DNA from 2 places in the Bacillus sp. BSL6 genome. Region 2 is predicted to be linked to the other one. Evidence: riboswitches for the same ligand, from Rfam matches in the RefSeq annotation. Region 2 holds a riboswitch; the other holds the start of a gene.
What was found. A riboswitch is a leader RNA that binds a small molecule or an ion and turns the genes downstream of it on or off. The one in region 2 is predicted to bind thiamine pyrophosphate.

Region 1 (7,998 bases), on a different contig from region 2:
AAAACTTCCGAAAAAATTGCCTGTTTCTTCATATGATATTGAAGAAATATTCTTCACGAAAAACTTTCATCCGTTAAAAGGAAAAAATTCAGTTGATACGAAACAAAAACGGACAAGGTTCATGCTAAAAGTATTAGGCTTCGTCTTCCTTATGCGCTGTCTTCTATTCGTTGCATCCTTCTTATCCATCCCAATCGAGATTGTTGCCGTACTCGGTTCACTCGTTCTTCTCATTTGGAGATGGTACTACTTACGAACGAACCCTGTCGACATTTTGAAAAAGACACCTTGGCACATTTTGATTTTTGCTTTCTCTATGTATGTCATTATTTACGGGCTCCACAACGCAGGATTAACAGCAGCGCTTGTCCAATGGCTTGAACCAGTTGTAAGTCAACATCTGCTTTATGCTAGCTTTGCAATGGGTGGACTCGTTTCTCTCCTCTCCAATGTCTTCAATAATCACCCTGCACTTATGATTGGTACCATTACGTTAACAGAAATGGGATTAGATCCAGTCACATTAAAAACTATCTATCTCGCAAATATCATTGGTAGTGACATCGGTTCACTATTATTACCAATCGGTACGCTAGCTTCTCTCATTTGGATGTATATCCTGAAACAAAACAAAATTAAAGTAAAATGGAAAGACTATTTAAGTGTATCCCTTATCGTTATTCCACTCACAACAGTCGTTACATTATTCCTCTTATTCTATTGGGTACATCTCTTCTTCGCCTTATAAAGTGAAACTTTAATCAGTGGGGGTTTTGTACATCCACCACTGATTATCAGCCCTAACCAATCGGGCTTTTACGGGCAGTTGCCCCCCACCTAACTTCTTTGCTTCCGCTGAATTTTGAGGTGGGGGTCTTACTGCCCACAAATAGCGGGATAAACAACAGAAGCCCACTTTGCTACCGTCTTAGCAAAGCGGGCTTCTTCTATATTTAAGTTAGGTACTACAGTGTGATCAATCAAGTAAAGAGGTGTAACGTGTTATTGGTATAAATGACTACCAGTTTCTTTAAATTCTTTCGCTTTCTCTTTCATTCCTTTTTCAATTGCTTCTGTCGTTTCTAAATCATTTTCTTTTGCGTATTCACGAATATCATGTGAAATTCTCATACTACAAAACTTCGGTCCACACATGGAACAGAAATGAGCCGTTTTCGCACCTTCTGCTGGCAACGTTTCATCGTGATACTCCATCGCGCGTTCAGGATCTAAAGATAAATTAAATTGATCGCGCCAACGGAATTCAAAACGAGCTTTTGAAAGTGCATCATCACGCTGATGAGCCGTTTTGTGCCCTTTCGCTAGATCAGCTGCATGCGCAGCGATTTTGTACGTAATAACACCTTCGCGTACATCATCTTTATTCGGTAAACCTAAATGTTCTTTCGGCGTTACATAACAAAGCATCGCCGTTCCAAACCAGCCAATCATCGCAGCTCCAATTGCGGATGTAATATGGTCATAACCTGGTGCAATATCTGTCGTTAACGGTCCAAGTGTATAGAATGGTGCGCCCTGGCAAATATCAAGCTCTTTCTCCATATTTTCTTTAATTAAATGCATCGGTACATGCCCAGGCCCTTCAATCATAACTTGCACATCATGTTTCCAAGCAATCTTCGTTAATTCACCAAGTGTTTCAAGCTCAGAGAACTGCGCTTCGTCATTTGCATCTGCAATCGAACCTGGACGTAATCCATCTCCAAGAGAGAACGAAACATCATACTGCTTCATAATTTCACAAATCTCTTCAAAATGAGTGTATAGGAAGTTTTCTTTATGATGGTATAAACACCACTGCGCCATAATTGAACCACCGCGCGAAACGATACCTGTCGTACGCTTTGCAGTAATCGGAATGTAACGAAGTAATACGCCAGCGTGAATTGTAAAGTAATCTACGCCTTGCTCCGCTTGCTCAATTAACGTATCACGATACACTTCCCACGTTAAATCTTCTGCAATTCCGTTTACTTTTTCAAGAGCTTGATAGATCGGTACAGTTCCAACTGGTACAGGCGCATTACGAATAATCCACTCGCGCGTCGTATGAATGTTTTTACCTGTAGATAAATCCATAATCGTATCTGCACCCCAGCGAGTAGCCCATGTCATCTTCTCTACTTCTTCCGCGATAGAAGAAGATACAGCAGAGTTTCCGATATTTGCATTCACCTTCACGTGGAAATTACGTCCAATAATCATCGGCTCTGCTTCCGGATGGTTAATATTTGCTGGTAAAATAGCGCGACCTTCCGCAATTTCCTTACGAACAAACTCCGGGTCTACTCCTTCACGAATCGCAACATATTCCATCTCAGACGTAATGATGCCATTACGTGCATAATGCATTTGCGTAACATTTGCACCTTGCTTCGCTCTAAGCGGTTTGCGATCCATTTGCGGGAAAACAGGTGTATGTTTCGAAGCCACCTTCACACCGTCATCCTCTGGTTTTACTTCGCGTCCTTCGTATGCCTCTACATCTCCGCGCTCTAGGATCCAAGAGTGGCGCGGCGCCTGCAACCCCTTCTCTAACTCGACTTTATACGCAGGATCTGTGTAAGGACCGCTTGTATCATACACACGAATTGGCGGATTCGGGACGCCATTTGTATCGCTTTGTTCAATCTCACGCATCGGTACTTTCATACCTTCTCGTGGTCCATCCACATACACTTTCTTACTTCCTGGTAAACTCGATTTCAATTCAATTTGCTCAGCTGAAACAGACTGTTTCATAACCTTTGTTGCCCCCCTGTACGTGACAAGGACGAGATATGGCCAGCGTATGCCAAAATAAAAAGAGCCAGGTCCATAAAAAAATAAGGACCTGGCTCATAAAGACATCATTATGTAAAGCCGTTAACTTCCCTACGCTGGTACGAGCCAGATCAGGTCCAAAGGGTTAAGAAGTTCACGCGCTTCTCTCTCAGCCTACGCATACGTTAGGCACCCCTAGTTTATCACTGATTTAATTTTCAATACTTTCTCATCATACACGATAATCTGAAAAATGCAAAGTTTATTTCTCTCGCTCTTTACGGAATCATCCAAGTTAAATAATAGGCCTGAACATAAGTCATAATCCCCACAATTATTACGAAGAACAAACTATGCTTCACTGTAAACCGGAATAAATCTGATTCTTTTCCAGCAAGTCCAACTGCTGCACAAGCAATGGCAATTGATTGCGGAGAAATCATTTTTCCGGTTACACCGCCCGTTGTATTCGCTGCAACGAGAAGTACTTCAGATACACCGACTTGCTGCGCTGTAATTGCTTGTAAATTTGAAAATAATGCATTCGCTGACGTATCAGATCCTGTTAAGAATACACCGATCCATCCTAAGAATGGTGAGAAGAACGGGAATAGTCCGCCAGTTCCTGCTAGTGCTAATGCTAGTGTAGAAGATAGCCCAGAATAGTTTGCAATAAATGCAAATCCTAATACAAATCCAATAGATAGAATTGGCATTTTTAATTCACTTAAAGTTTCTTTAAATGTTACCACTGCATCATTTACACTCATTTTCAAAATAAACATGGAAATGAGACAAGCAATTAAAATTGCTGTTCCCGTTGCTGATAATACATCGAACTTCAAAATTGCCTCGTAAGGCGTCGCTTTATTTACAATAGGCTCTGCTTTCATTACTAAATTGTGCAAGCCTGGAATTTCAAACTTAAATACAAGACTTTCTAACGCGCCTCCTGGAGCAAATAATGCTTTAAAGAAACTTTGACTCCAAATGACTACCATAACCGTTAATACGATAAATGGAGACCATGCCTTTACTACTTTTCCTAACGTTAATTTCGGCATCGATGCCGCTGTTGTTGCAGCTGCTTCTCTATTTGCTTGCCCAGATTGATAAATTTCTTTCGGTTGCCATACTTTTAAGAACAGCGCTAAACTAACTAAACTTACAAGTGCCGACGTAATATCCGGAAGTTCTGGCCCTAAGAATGTCGCTGTAATGAACTGCGTAATGGCAAACGAACTACCCGCTACAAGTAAAGCAGGCCATGTTTGTCTTACCCCTTTTAATCCGTCCATTAAAAATACGATAAAGAACGGAACAAATAATGATAAAAACGGTAATTGATGTCCAGCCATTTGTCCAATTTTATGTGGATCAATACCTGTTACTTGTCCAGCAACTGTAATTGGAATTCCCATCGCTCCAAAAGCGACTGGTGCTGTATTTGCAATTAAACAAAGACCCGCTGCATATAAAGGATTTAACCCAAGACCCGCAAGAAGTGCTGCCGTAATCGCGACTGGTGCACCAAATCCTGCTGCCCCTTCTAAAAATGCTCCGAATGAAAAACCGATTAAAATAACGAGTAAACGATGGTCATTCGTAATGGACAATACAGATGCACGAATTACATCGAATTGACCTGTTTTCACAGAAATTTTATATAAAAATACCGACATAATGATAATCCAAGCAATTGGCCATAATCCGTATAAGAAACCATATCCGGTCGCTGCCATTGCCATCGTGAACGGCATCTTATAAGCGAATAACGCCACTAAAATTGTCAGTACAACTGTAATAAATCCTGCCACATACCCCTTCATGCGGAAAACTGCTAAAGCTAAGAAAAAAAAGATAATCGGAATAAGTGCGACCGCTGCCGAAATCCAAATGTTTCCGAACGGATCATAAACTTGTGTCCATGTGTTCATTATTCTCTCCCCCTAAAGAATCCCCTTTTAAATAGAATAACCTCATCAATAGACTATCAGGTCATCATACCTTTAAGTCTAAAAATAAAAAAACGTTTAAGAAAACGTTTTCAATAACTTTCATTTATACTGTACCATAACAATTTCCATTTAAAAAGATTTTTTTGAAAATTTTATCATTTAACGAAAAAATCTTACAAAATCGTCACGTTCTTGTAATGTTCATCGATAGCAAGCTCGCTACCTTTCCTGCATAATAAAGGTATAACAACGGATATTATTTATGAGGTGATATATATGAACGGAAACAAAATATTAGCAGCTTTATCATACTTTAGTGTATTATTTGCCCCTATCTTATTCCCGATTATTGTGTGGATTGTGGGAGACGCGGAAACGAAACCACATGCAAAACGTGCTCTATGGACACACATTATCCCAAGTATTGCTACATTCATTGGCATGATTATTTTAGGAGTTATGGGTCTTGGATCTGATCAACCGGATGTAACACTGGGCATCGGTACAATGATTGTCTTATGTATTTGCGGAATCATTAGCTTATACTACTTCATTTGGAACATCGTGAAAGGTATAAAAGTACTGAAAGCTTAATTTTAAACAAACGTTTGATTAATAAGAAAAAACCGTCCCAAAATACTTTTTGGGACGGTTTTTTTTATCTTCTGCGTTTCTTCTTTTTTCTCATCATTTTCTTGCGTCGCGTATTCACTTTATCCGCTATAATGTGAAGCGTGCTTGCCACAACAATTCCCATTACGAACGTTACAATTTCAACCTCATGTTCCTTCGCCATTTCTATTAAATTCCCGTCAAGCGCGATTACATTTAATAGGAATAAAAACGGAGAAAACACAATTAACATGTATGCAATACGAATCACATCACCAAGTATAATTGTGTGTGTAAAGAAGGAGCGATGCGGCATCACCTTCTTATACGGATACCAAAATATACGTAGGAATCCCCATTTATTATACGCATTACTATACGTATCTAAATCCGGTGTTAAAAATGTAGTACCTACTAAAAAGCCAATTGCAAAAGTTAATAAAAAATCAAAATTTGTTAGTCCATACGAAAAGAGCATAAACAAAACAACCGGAAGGGATATTAAGTTTATTTTCGTATGCGTTCTTCCTGATGGCATAATGCACTTCCTCGCTTACGTTCGCCCTGTCACCATGTGACAGTTCTTACCTATTGATCTAATTTCTGATCGATAAAGGATGTGTCTATATCCGAACCAAACCATTCTGCCAACTTCACTCGCGCCTTATCTTTTACAGCATCATCGACGTATAGCGACGCTTGTAATAATGCAGCCATTAACGCCCCTAAATCATCCGTATAACCAATTCCAGCAACGAAATCTGGAATCGCATCAATCGGTGCAATAAAATAAGCAAGTGCTCCAATTACAATAATTTTCACTCGTTTTGGAACATCTGGTTTCTGCAAAACGTAAAACAACAGTAAACTTGCATAAATAACTGACTGCCCTGCCTGCTTTGCGACATGTTTTACTTTCTTCCAAAATGCTTCAACTGAAAATTTTTGCTCCATGTAAAGGCCTCCCTATTTTTTAAAAGAAATAAGCTACAATATGTTTTCAGTAAAAGTTCATCAAAATTACACATAATCTATCAATGAACTTTCATTGTAACAAACAAACCCGAAAAGAACAAGTGTTCGTTAATTTTTACATATTTCCCTTCATATAATAGGTTTCTAGATAACCACTTACCCATTGTCATTTCTTATTTCTCAACAAGAGATTTTTCACTTTCACTTAACATTCTGCTCTACCTTTGTTATATTTTCTAGTTGACGGACATATAAACGAATGTTAAAGTTTTCTCTGGTAGTGACAAATCTCATACAAAAAATGTAAAATGTTATAGTGTTTCTCAGAAATGAATTTTGTTGTATAATACAGAAATGACGTTATGCTTATGAGTAACACAAGAAACTAAAAGGGTATGCATAGTTATAGTCGTATATGGGTGAATATAGAACCTCTAATTATGGCCAAGAAAACTATGTATTTTTTATTTTAGCATTTTTCGCTCCAAAATCGACCAAGCCTGATAGAGAAAGGGTGGAAATGAATGAAAGAAACCTTGAAATCACAATTTCAAAATGTGCGTTTCACTGCATTCGTAGCTTTAGCCTTATGGTTGAAGACATATCTTATTACACGCACAAGCTTTGATTTAAAACTTGAATCTTTCATGCAAGAATTCATTTTATTCCTGAGCCCATTAGCAGCATCATTACTGCTTGTTGGTCTTGCATTATTTGCAAAAGGGAAAAAACGTAACTATATAGCACTTGGAATTAATTTTGTCTTAACAATCGTTCTTGTTGGTAACGTAATGTTCTACGGATTCTACAATGACTTCGTTACTTTACCAGTACTAGGACAAACATCTAACTTCGGAAGTTTAGGTTCTAGTGTAAAAGAATTGTTTAACTACAAAATTATCCTCGCATTTGCTGATATTATCGTATTCTTCATTTTATTGAAGAAGATGAAGAATTTTGCACCGACAGAACGTGTAGCACGCCCAATGCGTTCCCTATACTTCGTGTCAACAATTGCTATTTTCTTCGCAAACTTAGGATTGGCAGAAGCTGAGCGTCCAGAACTATTAACACGTTCATTCGACCGCGTTATGCTTGTTAAAAACTTAGGTTTATATGTACACCAAGTGTATGATCTTGGCTTACAAGCAAAATCAAGTTCACAAAAGGCATTTGCTGACGGTAGTAAGTTACAGGAAACAGAGAACTACGTAAAAACAACGCAAAGCAAACCAGATCCAAATATGTTTGGTACTGCAAAAGGGAAGAACGTAATCGTTGTCTCTCTTGAGTCATTACAAACATTCTTAATTGGTGCAACAGTTAACGGACAAGAAGTTACACCATTCTTAAACCAATTTACGAAAGAAAGTTATTACTTTGATAACTTCTTCCATCAAACTGGGCAAGGAAAAACATCTGATGCTGAATTCTTAGTAGATACTTCAATGTATCCACTAGACCGTGGTGCTGTATTCTTCACACACGGTAACAACGAATACACAGCAACTCCAGAAATTTTACGTCAGCAAGGATACTACACTGCAGTATTCCACGCAAACAACGCAACATTCTGGAACCGTAACATTATGTATCCGGCACTTGGTTATGATCGTTACTACAACGAGCTTGACTATAAGATTACGCCAGAAACGAAATTAAACTGGGG
Region 2 (7,998 bases):
TGCTGTCTTCAATTTAGCTTAATCGATAAAAATGGGCAGACTTCTCCCATATCAAGCTAAAACCATTTGAAGAACAGTTGATAAAGTCATTTTATCCTTTCACTCCTTTAACATTTGTTATATTAAGAGTATAAACTACTCTGTTATATTCTATTCTCTACTTTTCCTTTTGTTCCTTCTCCCCCTATAAAAAAAAAGCCTCTTAACAGTAATTATACAAAAAACTGTTAAAAGGCTTTTTCTATTTTTTCATATAAGGAGCTAATACTCTCAAAATTTCTTCCTTATCCTTCTTTAACTCAAGTGATGTTAACATATCCATCGTTCTCGGCCTAGGTAATTTCACTTGTACCTCACCAACTATTGATGCTGGTCTTTGAGATAAAATAAATACGCGATCCGAAAGCAAGATTGCCTCATCTAAGTCGTGTGTAACCATAACGATTGTTTGCTTCTCTTGATGCCAAGAGTTTAAAAGCCAGCTATGTACTTCCATTTTTGTAAAAGCATCTAATTTACCAAAAGGCTCATCAAGTAGCATAATTGGCTTTTCACATAAATATGTGCGCAGAAAACTAATTCTTTGACGCATCCCTCCAGACAATTCATCTGGATAATGGTCTGCATATTCATCTAATTCAAACTGCTTTAATGCTTCCATTCCTTCTGTCAGCCTTTGTTTTTTCGGCTTCCCTTCAATTTCTAACGGAAGAACGATATTTTGTAAAGCCGATCGCCACGGTAGTAATAAGTCCTGTTGCGGCATATAACTTACAACATCTTGCTCTTGCATTTGCTTATCGTTATACGTTACACTTCCACTTGTTGGATTTTCAATATTTGCGATCATATTTAATAGTGTGCTTTTCCCACAACCACTCGGTCCTACAAAGGAAACGAACTCTCCCTCTCTTATAGAAGCACTAATATTTGCTAATACATTCTTGCCATCGAAAGATTTCACAATATCTTTTATTTGTAATCCACTCATTTTTCACTTGGAAGGAACTCATTTGTAAAGGCATCTTTCACATCAATTTTCTTCTTAATAACTTTGTTATCATATAAGAAATTCATGTAATTCGTCCAAACTTCTTCCTTCTGTACTCCCCACGCTTTTGCATCATCTTGATACTTCGTACTTAGCCATTTTTGACTTTCTTGTACTAAATCTTTATTTACATCTGGAACAGCTTTAATTAAAATATCGGCAGCTTCTTTCGGTTCTTTAATTGCAAAATTATAACCCTCTGTCGTTGCACTCATAAACTTTTTCACAAAGTCTTTATCTTGCTTCGTATGTTTTTCACTCGTAATCATAACAGGACTATAGAAATCAAGCGCTGGATCTAAGTCTTTCACCATAATCGTATTTAACTCTTTTCCTTGGCGCTTCGCTTCAATTCCATCCCATCCATAATAAATCCATTCAAAATCTGCATCACGACCAATTGATTTAAAGAAATCTGTTTGTCCTAAAATGATTTTTTCAACTTTATTAAAATCAGCTTGGTGCTTATCCATAATAGTCTTTAATGTCGCTTCTTCCGCTGGTCCTCCCCAGCCACCGTAACGTTTCCCTTCAAAATCTTTCGGTGACGTCATATTATCTTTCTTAAGCGATGCAAAAGCTGAAGTGTTATGCTGAATAATCGCCCCTACAGATACAACAGGAATACCTTCCACACGAGCCAACGTTACATTTTCTTGTGCGCTTATTGCGAAGTCAGCTTTTCCTGAAGCTATCATTTGCTCCGCCGTCACATTATCACCAGGCTGAATGATTTCTACATCTAAGCCTTGCTTTTTATAATAATCTTTCGCTTGTGCTACATATAAGCCAGTATGATTCGTATTCGGAAACCAATCTAATACGACTTTTACTTTTTGATCTTTAGTTGCACTTTCTTCTTTCTTTGCCGTATTACATCCAGCTACACCTACTGCTACTAAGGCAGCCAACATAACTTTTAAACCTTTTTTCATTTTCTGCCGTCCTTTCTATATATCCATGGTGCTGTTATTCTTGCCATAAACTCCACGATAAAATACAGACATAATGTCACCATTACAATAATTGCTGCAACACCAAATACTCGGGCTGTTAAAAAGGATTTCGTAGCCCTTGTAAGCATAACTCCTAATCCTTCACTGGCACCAAGCCATTCTCCAATAATCGCTCCCATTACACTATATGTAACTGCAATTTTTAAGCCGGAGAAAAAGTATGGAAGCACTGCTGGAAACTTTACTTTCTGGTAAATTTGCCATTTTGTTGCCTTCATCGTTTGCAACAACTTCAACATATTTTTATCTACCGTTTGAAAACCTTCTAAAATGCTAAGCGCAATTGGAAAGAAACAAACGAGTATGACTACCATTACTTTCGGTAGCATTCCATATCCAAACCAAATAATAAATAACGGTGCAAGTACCACAATTGGAATCGTTTGCGAAATAACAAGCAACGGGTTTATTAAAATACGAAATAAAGGGATAACGTCCATAAGAATTGCAATGCTTGTCCCAATTAAAATCGCAAAGAACAGTCCAATTATAACCTCTTGCAGTGTTTGCATCGTATTCGGTAATAGTAAATCTTTCATTCCAATTAATTCTTGAACAATGGCAGAAGGCTTCGGTAAAATCCACGGTTCAATTTTAAATAATGAAACAGATCCTTCCCATATCGCAATGAGAAGGATAAGCCAAATTGTTGTAATTATTTTAGATTGCTTCTGGTTTTGCATATTCATCACGGTACTTCCAAACTTTTTCATCTATCGTTACACCAGTGCTTGGACGATAGTGGATTTTAATAGAAGTAATCACTTCTTCAGCTCCAGCATCCACACAAGCTTGTTGCGCACGTTTAACGACATCAAGAAGTACATCTAATTCTCCTTCCAGCGTTGTTTCCATTGCCCCTACTTCATAACGAACTCCCGATTGTTGCACAACTTCAATTGCCTTATCAACAACAGAATATACATCTTTTGTTTTTGCTTGTGGTACTACTGAAAATGACATTGTAACTTGTTGTGACATAATAAAATCCCCCTTATGAAATTAAATTTTAAAACAAGAAAAGGCTTTCCTACTACGTAGGAAAGCCTTGTATGCAAGTTATTATAGAATAACATATGCTACATCACTTTAAGTAACTCCCTACGCTGGCATTATCCAGATCAGGTTGAGGGTCGATGTTTGCTTACATCCTCTCAGCCAATTGGCTCCCCGGTCCTTAATTCGTTTTCATTGTAGCATGATTTATTTTATTGAACAAACAAAAGCATGTATAATCATTTCATTTAACTTTTGAACTCCCCAATTAACTCTTGTAACTCCTGTGAGAGCCAGCTTAAAGAACTGGCTAATTCAGCAATATCCTGTACAGACATTTCCTGTTCTTTCATGATTTCTTCAACATTACTACTACTATTCGCATACTTATTTGTAATAAGTGATAGTTCATTTACAACACGAACAATGTTTTGGCTATTTTGCAATATATTATTTGAATTGCTAGAAACAACTCCAACTTGATTAGTAACAGTTTGTGCTGATTTCGAAATTTTTTCAAAGAAAGCACCACTACTTTCAACAAGTTTCATTCCAGACTCTACTTCTTTTGAGGTTTTTTGCATTGAAACAACAGCTTCTTCCGTTCCTGCTTGTGTTTCCCCTATTAATTTTGCTATATCTTTTGCTGATGCTTCCGTCTGCTCTGCTAATTTACGCACTTCATCAGCAACAACAGCAAATCCCTCTTCAGTTTCCTCAGCACGTGAAGCTTCAATAGTAGCATGTAAAGCTAGCGAATTCGTTTGATTTGAAATACTTGTAATTACAGTTACAATATCACTAATTTCTTTTGATCTTACTTCCAAAGAATAAATGATAGAAGATAAATCTTGTACTGCATTTTGTATTATATTCATTTGATTAATTGCCTGTTTAGTAACACCGTTTCCTTTAACTGAATGATGCTCTATACCTTCAGACGCTTTCACCATTTGTTTTGCAGCATTCTTTATCTCTTCCATCTTATCTTCCATTTCATATACAATACCTAAATACTGTGGTACTGAAGTTTCTTGTAATTGAGCGCCAGCTCTTAACTCAACCATAGAACTTACGATTTCTTGAACTGCCATACTATTCTCTTTTGTACTCACTGACAATTCTTGTGAAGATGAGGAAACCTGTTCTGCTGTCTGCTTCACTTTATCTATAATTCCTTTAAACTTCTCGATGGTATTATTAAAATAAGAATTAATAATACCAATATCATCTGATCTTTCCTCTAATTTAATATTTAAATCACCTTCACCAACTCTGCGCAATCCTTCACGTAAATCTCGCAATGGAGCAAGTGCATTACGTACAATTAAGAATTGAATAACAGTTGCAATTAAAACAGAAATACAAATAAACATTAAACCTTGTATAATGAATTTTTCCTTTGTAATAGGAACAATAGAAGCATCTACATCGGCTGCAACAATCGCCACAATATTTCCTTCTCCATCTTTAATTGGCTCTAATATCGTTACCCATGTTCCTAATAGATCTTCATATACTACTGTCATGTTTGCTTTTTTCGTGCTCATTACCTTATCGTATGCTTCCATCCAAAGATCTGGTTGTTTATAATATTCTCCCGGCCTTACTTCAACAACATTTGCTAACTCTGTAGACAAGTCGACGATTAGTAACTCACCTTTTTCATTTTTTTTTGCTCCAACAATATACGTTTGTCCAACACTATTCAATTCTTCCGTTGCTTCATCTAATTTCTCTGTTAACTTCTCTCTCTTTTCTCTTTGTGCCACTGGGTCTTTTGTAACATCTCTCACTATTTCTTCGTCTAATTTATGTAATACCGTATCTCCTGTTTCAAAAGAATGCCTTTCAAATATAGACATCATGCTATTTTGAAACATGTTAAAACTTAACGCTCCCATAGTACCAACAAGCGTCAAAATAACTAACACAGTTAACAATACATTCTTTTGAAGAAATGATAGCTTGTGCCAATATTTTTTCATCAACATCACCTTTCTTAATTAACTTAATATAAAGGAAAGCTATTAAAATAGAAACCTTATCAACAACTGATAAGGTTTCTCATTTGTTTGCAAATAAAAAAAGACCAATGAAAAAGCATTGGTCAAGACCAACCCTATCCGTCCGGTAACTGGCTAGCGTAGCCTTTCGGCCTTAGCTCCTGTAGTTTTGCGTCCTAATGTTTCCATCAGTTTGCCTTTCTCGCTGAACGAGTTGAACGATATGGGAGTTCTATGAGAATTACATTATTCTCTATCAAAGATTACAACATAAAAATTAAAATGTCCACCTATTTAGAGATACAAATGTAAAATTTGGATGTATTATTTTTTCGAAATAATTTAACAAAGTACGTGAATGTTACATTTCTTGTGTTATATAATAAAAAATGTATATAACACAAGGATTGTTTTGATTATTTATTTTAATTTTCTTTTAAATTAAATTATTCAAATATATCTTAACTAATGAATTTCGGAGGTAGTTTATCATGTTTTGGCTACAATTTCTTACATTACTACTCTGCATTTTTATTGGCGCACGTCTAGGCGGAGTTGGTCTAGGAGTAATGGGTGGCGTTGGTATGGCAATACTTGTTTTCGTCTTCCACTTACAACCTACAGCTCCTCCTATTGATGTCATGCTTATGATTTTAGCAGTAATTACAGCTGCTGGTGCACTCCAAGCCGCTGGAGGAATGGACTACCTTGTTCATTTGGCTGAGAAAGCATTACGAAAAAATCCAAAACGCATTACATTCTTTGCTCCAATTGTTACTTATTTATTTACACTTTGTGCAGGAACTGGTCACGTTGCTTATTCTGTACTTCCTGTTATCGCAGAAGTCTCTCGCGAATCTGGAATTAGACCAGAACGACCAATGTCAATTGCCGTAATTGCTTCCCAACAAGCAATTACAGCTAGTCCTATATCAGCTGCAACAGTTGCACTTTTAGCAATGTTAGCTGACTATAAAATCACCTTATTAGATATTTTAAAAGTAAGTATCCCTTCTACTTTCATCGCTTGTATGATAGCTGCATTTGTTGCTAGCAAAATGGGGAAAGAATTAAATGAAGACCCTGAATACTTAAAACGATTAAAAGAAGGAATGATTCCTAAGATTGAAGAGAAAAAAGAATTTGTTGGTGTAAAAGGCGCTAAATTATCAGTTATCCTTTTCCTAGTAGGAACTTTCCTTGTCGTACTTCTCGGTTCATTTGAAGCACTTCGTCCAGGATGGATAGTTGATGGAAAGTTAGCCCGTCTTTCCATGCCAAACACAATTGAAATGGTTATGTTAACGATCGCAGCTCTTATTATTATTTTCTGTAAACCAAATGTAGAAAGCATCGTGTCTGGTAACGTCTTTAAAGCGGGGGCAACAGCAGTTGTTGCTATTTTCGGTATCGCTTGGATGGGAGATACTTTCTTTAACGGAAACTTAAATATGATTCAGGGATCAATTCAGCATCTAGTAACAAGTGCGCCATGGCTATTTGCCATCGCATTATTCATTCTATCTATTTTACTATATAGCCAAGCCGCAACAGTACGTGCTTTAATGCCTCTTGGATTATCACTCGGTATTCCACCAGCACTACTGATCGCGATGTTCCCTGCAGTAAATGGATATTTCTTCATTCCAAACTACGGAACAATCGTTGCTGCCATTAACTTTGATCGTACTGGCACAACTGGCATTGGTAAATATGTTTTAAATCATAGCTTTATGATTCCAGGCCTAATCGCAACATTCACTTCTATCGGAATTGGAATGCTCTTAATTTCAATTATGTTTTAAAGAAAAAGCACAAACCTACAAATTTAAAGGGTTTGTGCTTTTTTAATCAAACGTTTGTTTAAATATTTTTATCTGTCCATTCTGTTCTTTACTATTTTTGTGAAGTTCCCTTTTCCTACAAACTCCTACTTACTTCCTCTACTAATTTCTTCGTACTTTCATAGGCAGATTCCGCTAAACTAATCGCAGAGATAACGGAAACACCATCCGCACCTGCTTCTATAACCGAAGCTGTATTTTCAATTGAAATGCCACCAATCCCAACAATCGGTATTGTAATTCCTTGTTCTCTAAAATGAGCTAAACCTTTCGTTCCTTGCACCGCTTTCGTATCCTTTTTCGTACTCGTCGGAAAAATTGGGCCAACTCCTAAATAATCAGCTCCGTTTTTAATTGCCCAGCGTGCTTCTTCAATTGTATGGGTAGATACACCAACAATTTTATCCCCCATTTTTTCACGAACAGAAGTAATTCCTTCATCATCTTGTCCAACATGCACGCCATCTGCATCTAACTCGAGAGCTAGTTCCACATCATCATTTACGATGAATGGTACACCGTATTCCTTACAAATTGCTTGTAATTCTTTTGCGAAACAAATACGTTCTTCTCCCGTTAAAGCCCCTTCTCCCTTTTCACGAAATTGAAAAATTGTTATACCACCTTCAAGTGCCTCTCTCAATACTTGCAGTGGATCCTTCGTACAATTGTTACTTCCCATAATAAAATATACTGATAATAACTTAGACATTTCTGCCTTTGAAATACGTGACATTTATTTTCCCTCCTTACTATATAACCTCAATCTTCCCATACTTTTCTATATCACCCGAAGTCGTATTGGCTAACTGATTTAAAAATTCAATTTGGAAACTACCAGGTCCTTTTTCTACTGTCTTAGCAGCTGCTAGTTCCGCGGCTACACCATAAAACGTTAATGCCGCTAATGCAGCCTTTACATAATCCTTTTCTACCGCTACAAATGCTCCTATTACAGAAGTTAGTAAACAACCAGTTCCCGTAATTTTCGTTAAAATAGAGTGACCATTTCGAATAACAATAGTTCGCTCTCCATCTGTAACAACATCTTCTTTTCCAGTAATCACCGCAACTGTATTTAGTTC

Region 1: linked by a shared signal. The riboswitch ahead of thiC (phosphomethylpyrimidine synthase ThiC) and the one ahead of RCJ96_RS21430 (MTH1187 family thiamine-binding protein) in region 2 are both predicted to bind thiamine pyrophosphate.

Annotation. Positions count from the first base shown of each region.
Region 1 covers NZ_JAVGCW010000006.1:97,302-105,299, forward strand. Annotated here, with positions in the region: gene RCJ96_RS19580 (arsenic transporter) at 1-748, shown strand, start outside; gene thiC (phosphomethylpyrimidine synthase ThiC) at 1,003-2,763, opposite strand; TPP riboswitch at 2,876-2,991, opposite strand; gene lldP (L-lactate permease) at 3,063-4,721, opposite strand; gene RCJ96_RS19595 (DUF4870 domain-containing protein) at 5,019-5,336, shown strand; gene RCJ96_RS19600 (metal-binding protein) at 5,401-5,892, opposite strand; gene RCJ96_RS19605 (YkvA family protein) at 5,943-6,308, opposite strand; gene RCJ96_RS19610 (LTA synthase family protein) at 6,854-7,998, shown strand, end outside.
Region 2 covers NZ_JAVGCW010000007.1:93,666-101,663, forward strand. Annotated here, with positions in the region: gene RCJ96_RS21415 (ABC transporter ATP-binding protein) at 242-991, opposite strand; gene RCJ96_RS21420 (ABC transporter substrate-binding protein) at 988-1,986, opposite strand; gene RCJ96_RS21425 (ABC transporter permease) at 1,983-2,756, opposite strand; gene RCJ96_RS21430 (MTH1187 family thiamine-binding protein) at 2,728-3,048, opposite strand; TPP riboswitch at 3,149-3,250, opposite strand; gene RCJ96_RS21435 (methyl-accepting chemotaxis protein) at 3,312-5,051, opposite strand; cyclic di-GMP riboswitch class I at 5,193-5,277, opposite strand; gene RCJ96_RS21440 (anaerobic C4-dicarboxylate transporter family protein) at 5,561-6,874, shown strand; gene thiE (thiamine phosphate synthase) at 6,990-7,649, opposite strand; gene thiM (hydroxyethylthiazole kinase) at 7,666-7,998, opposite strand, start outside.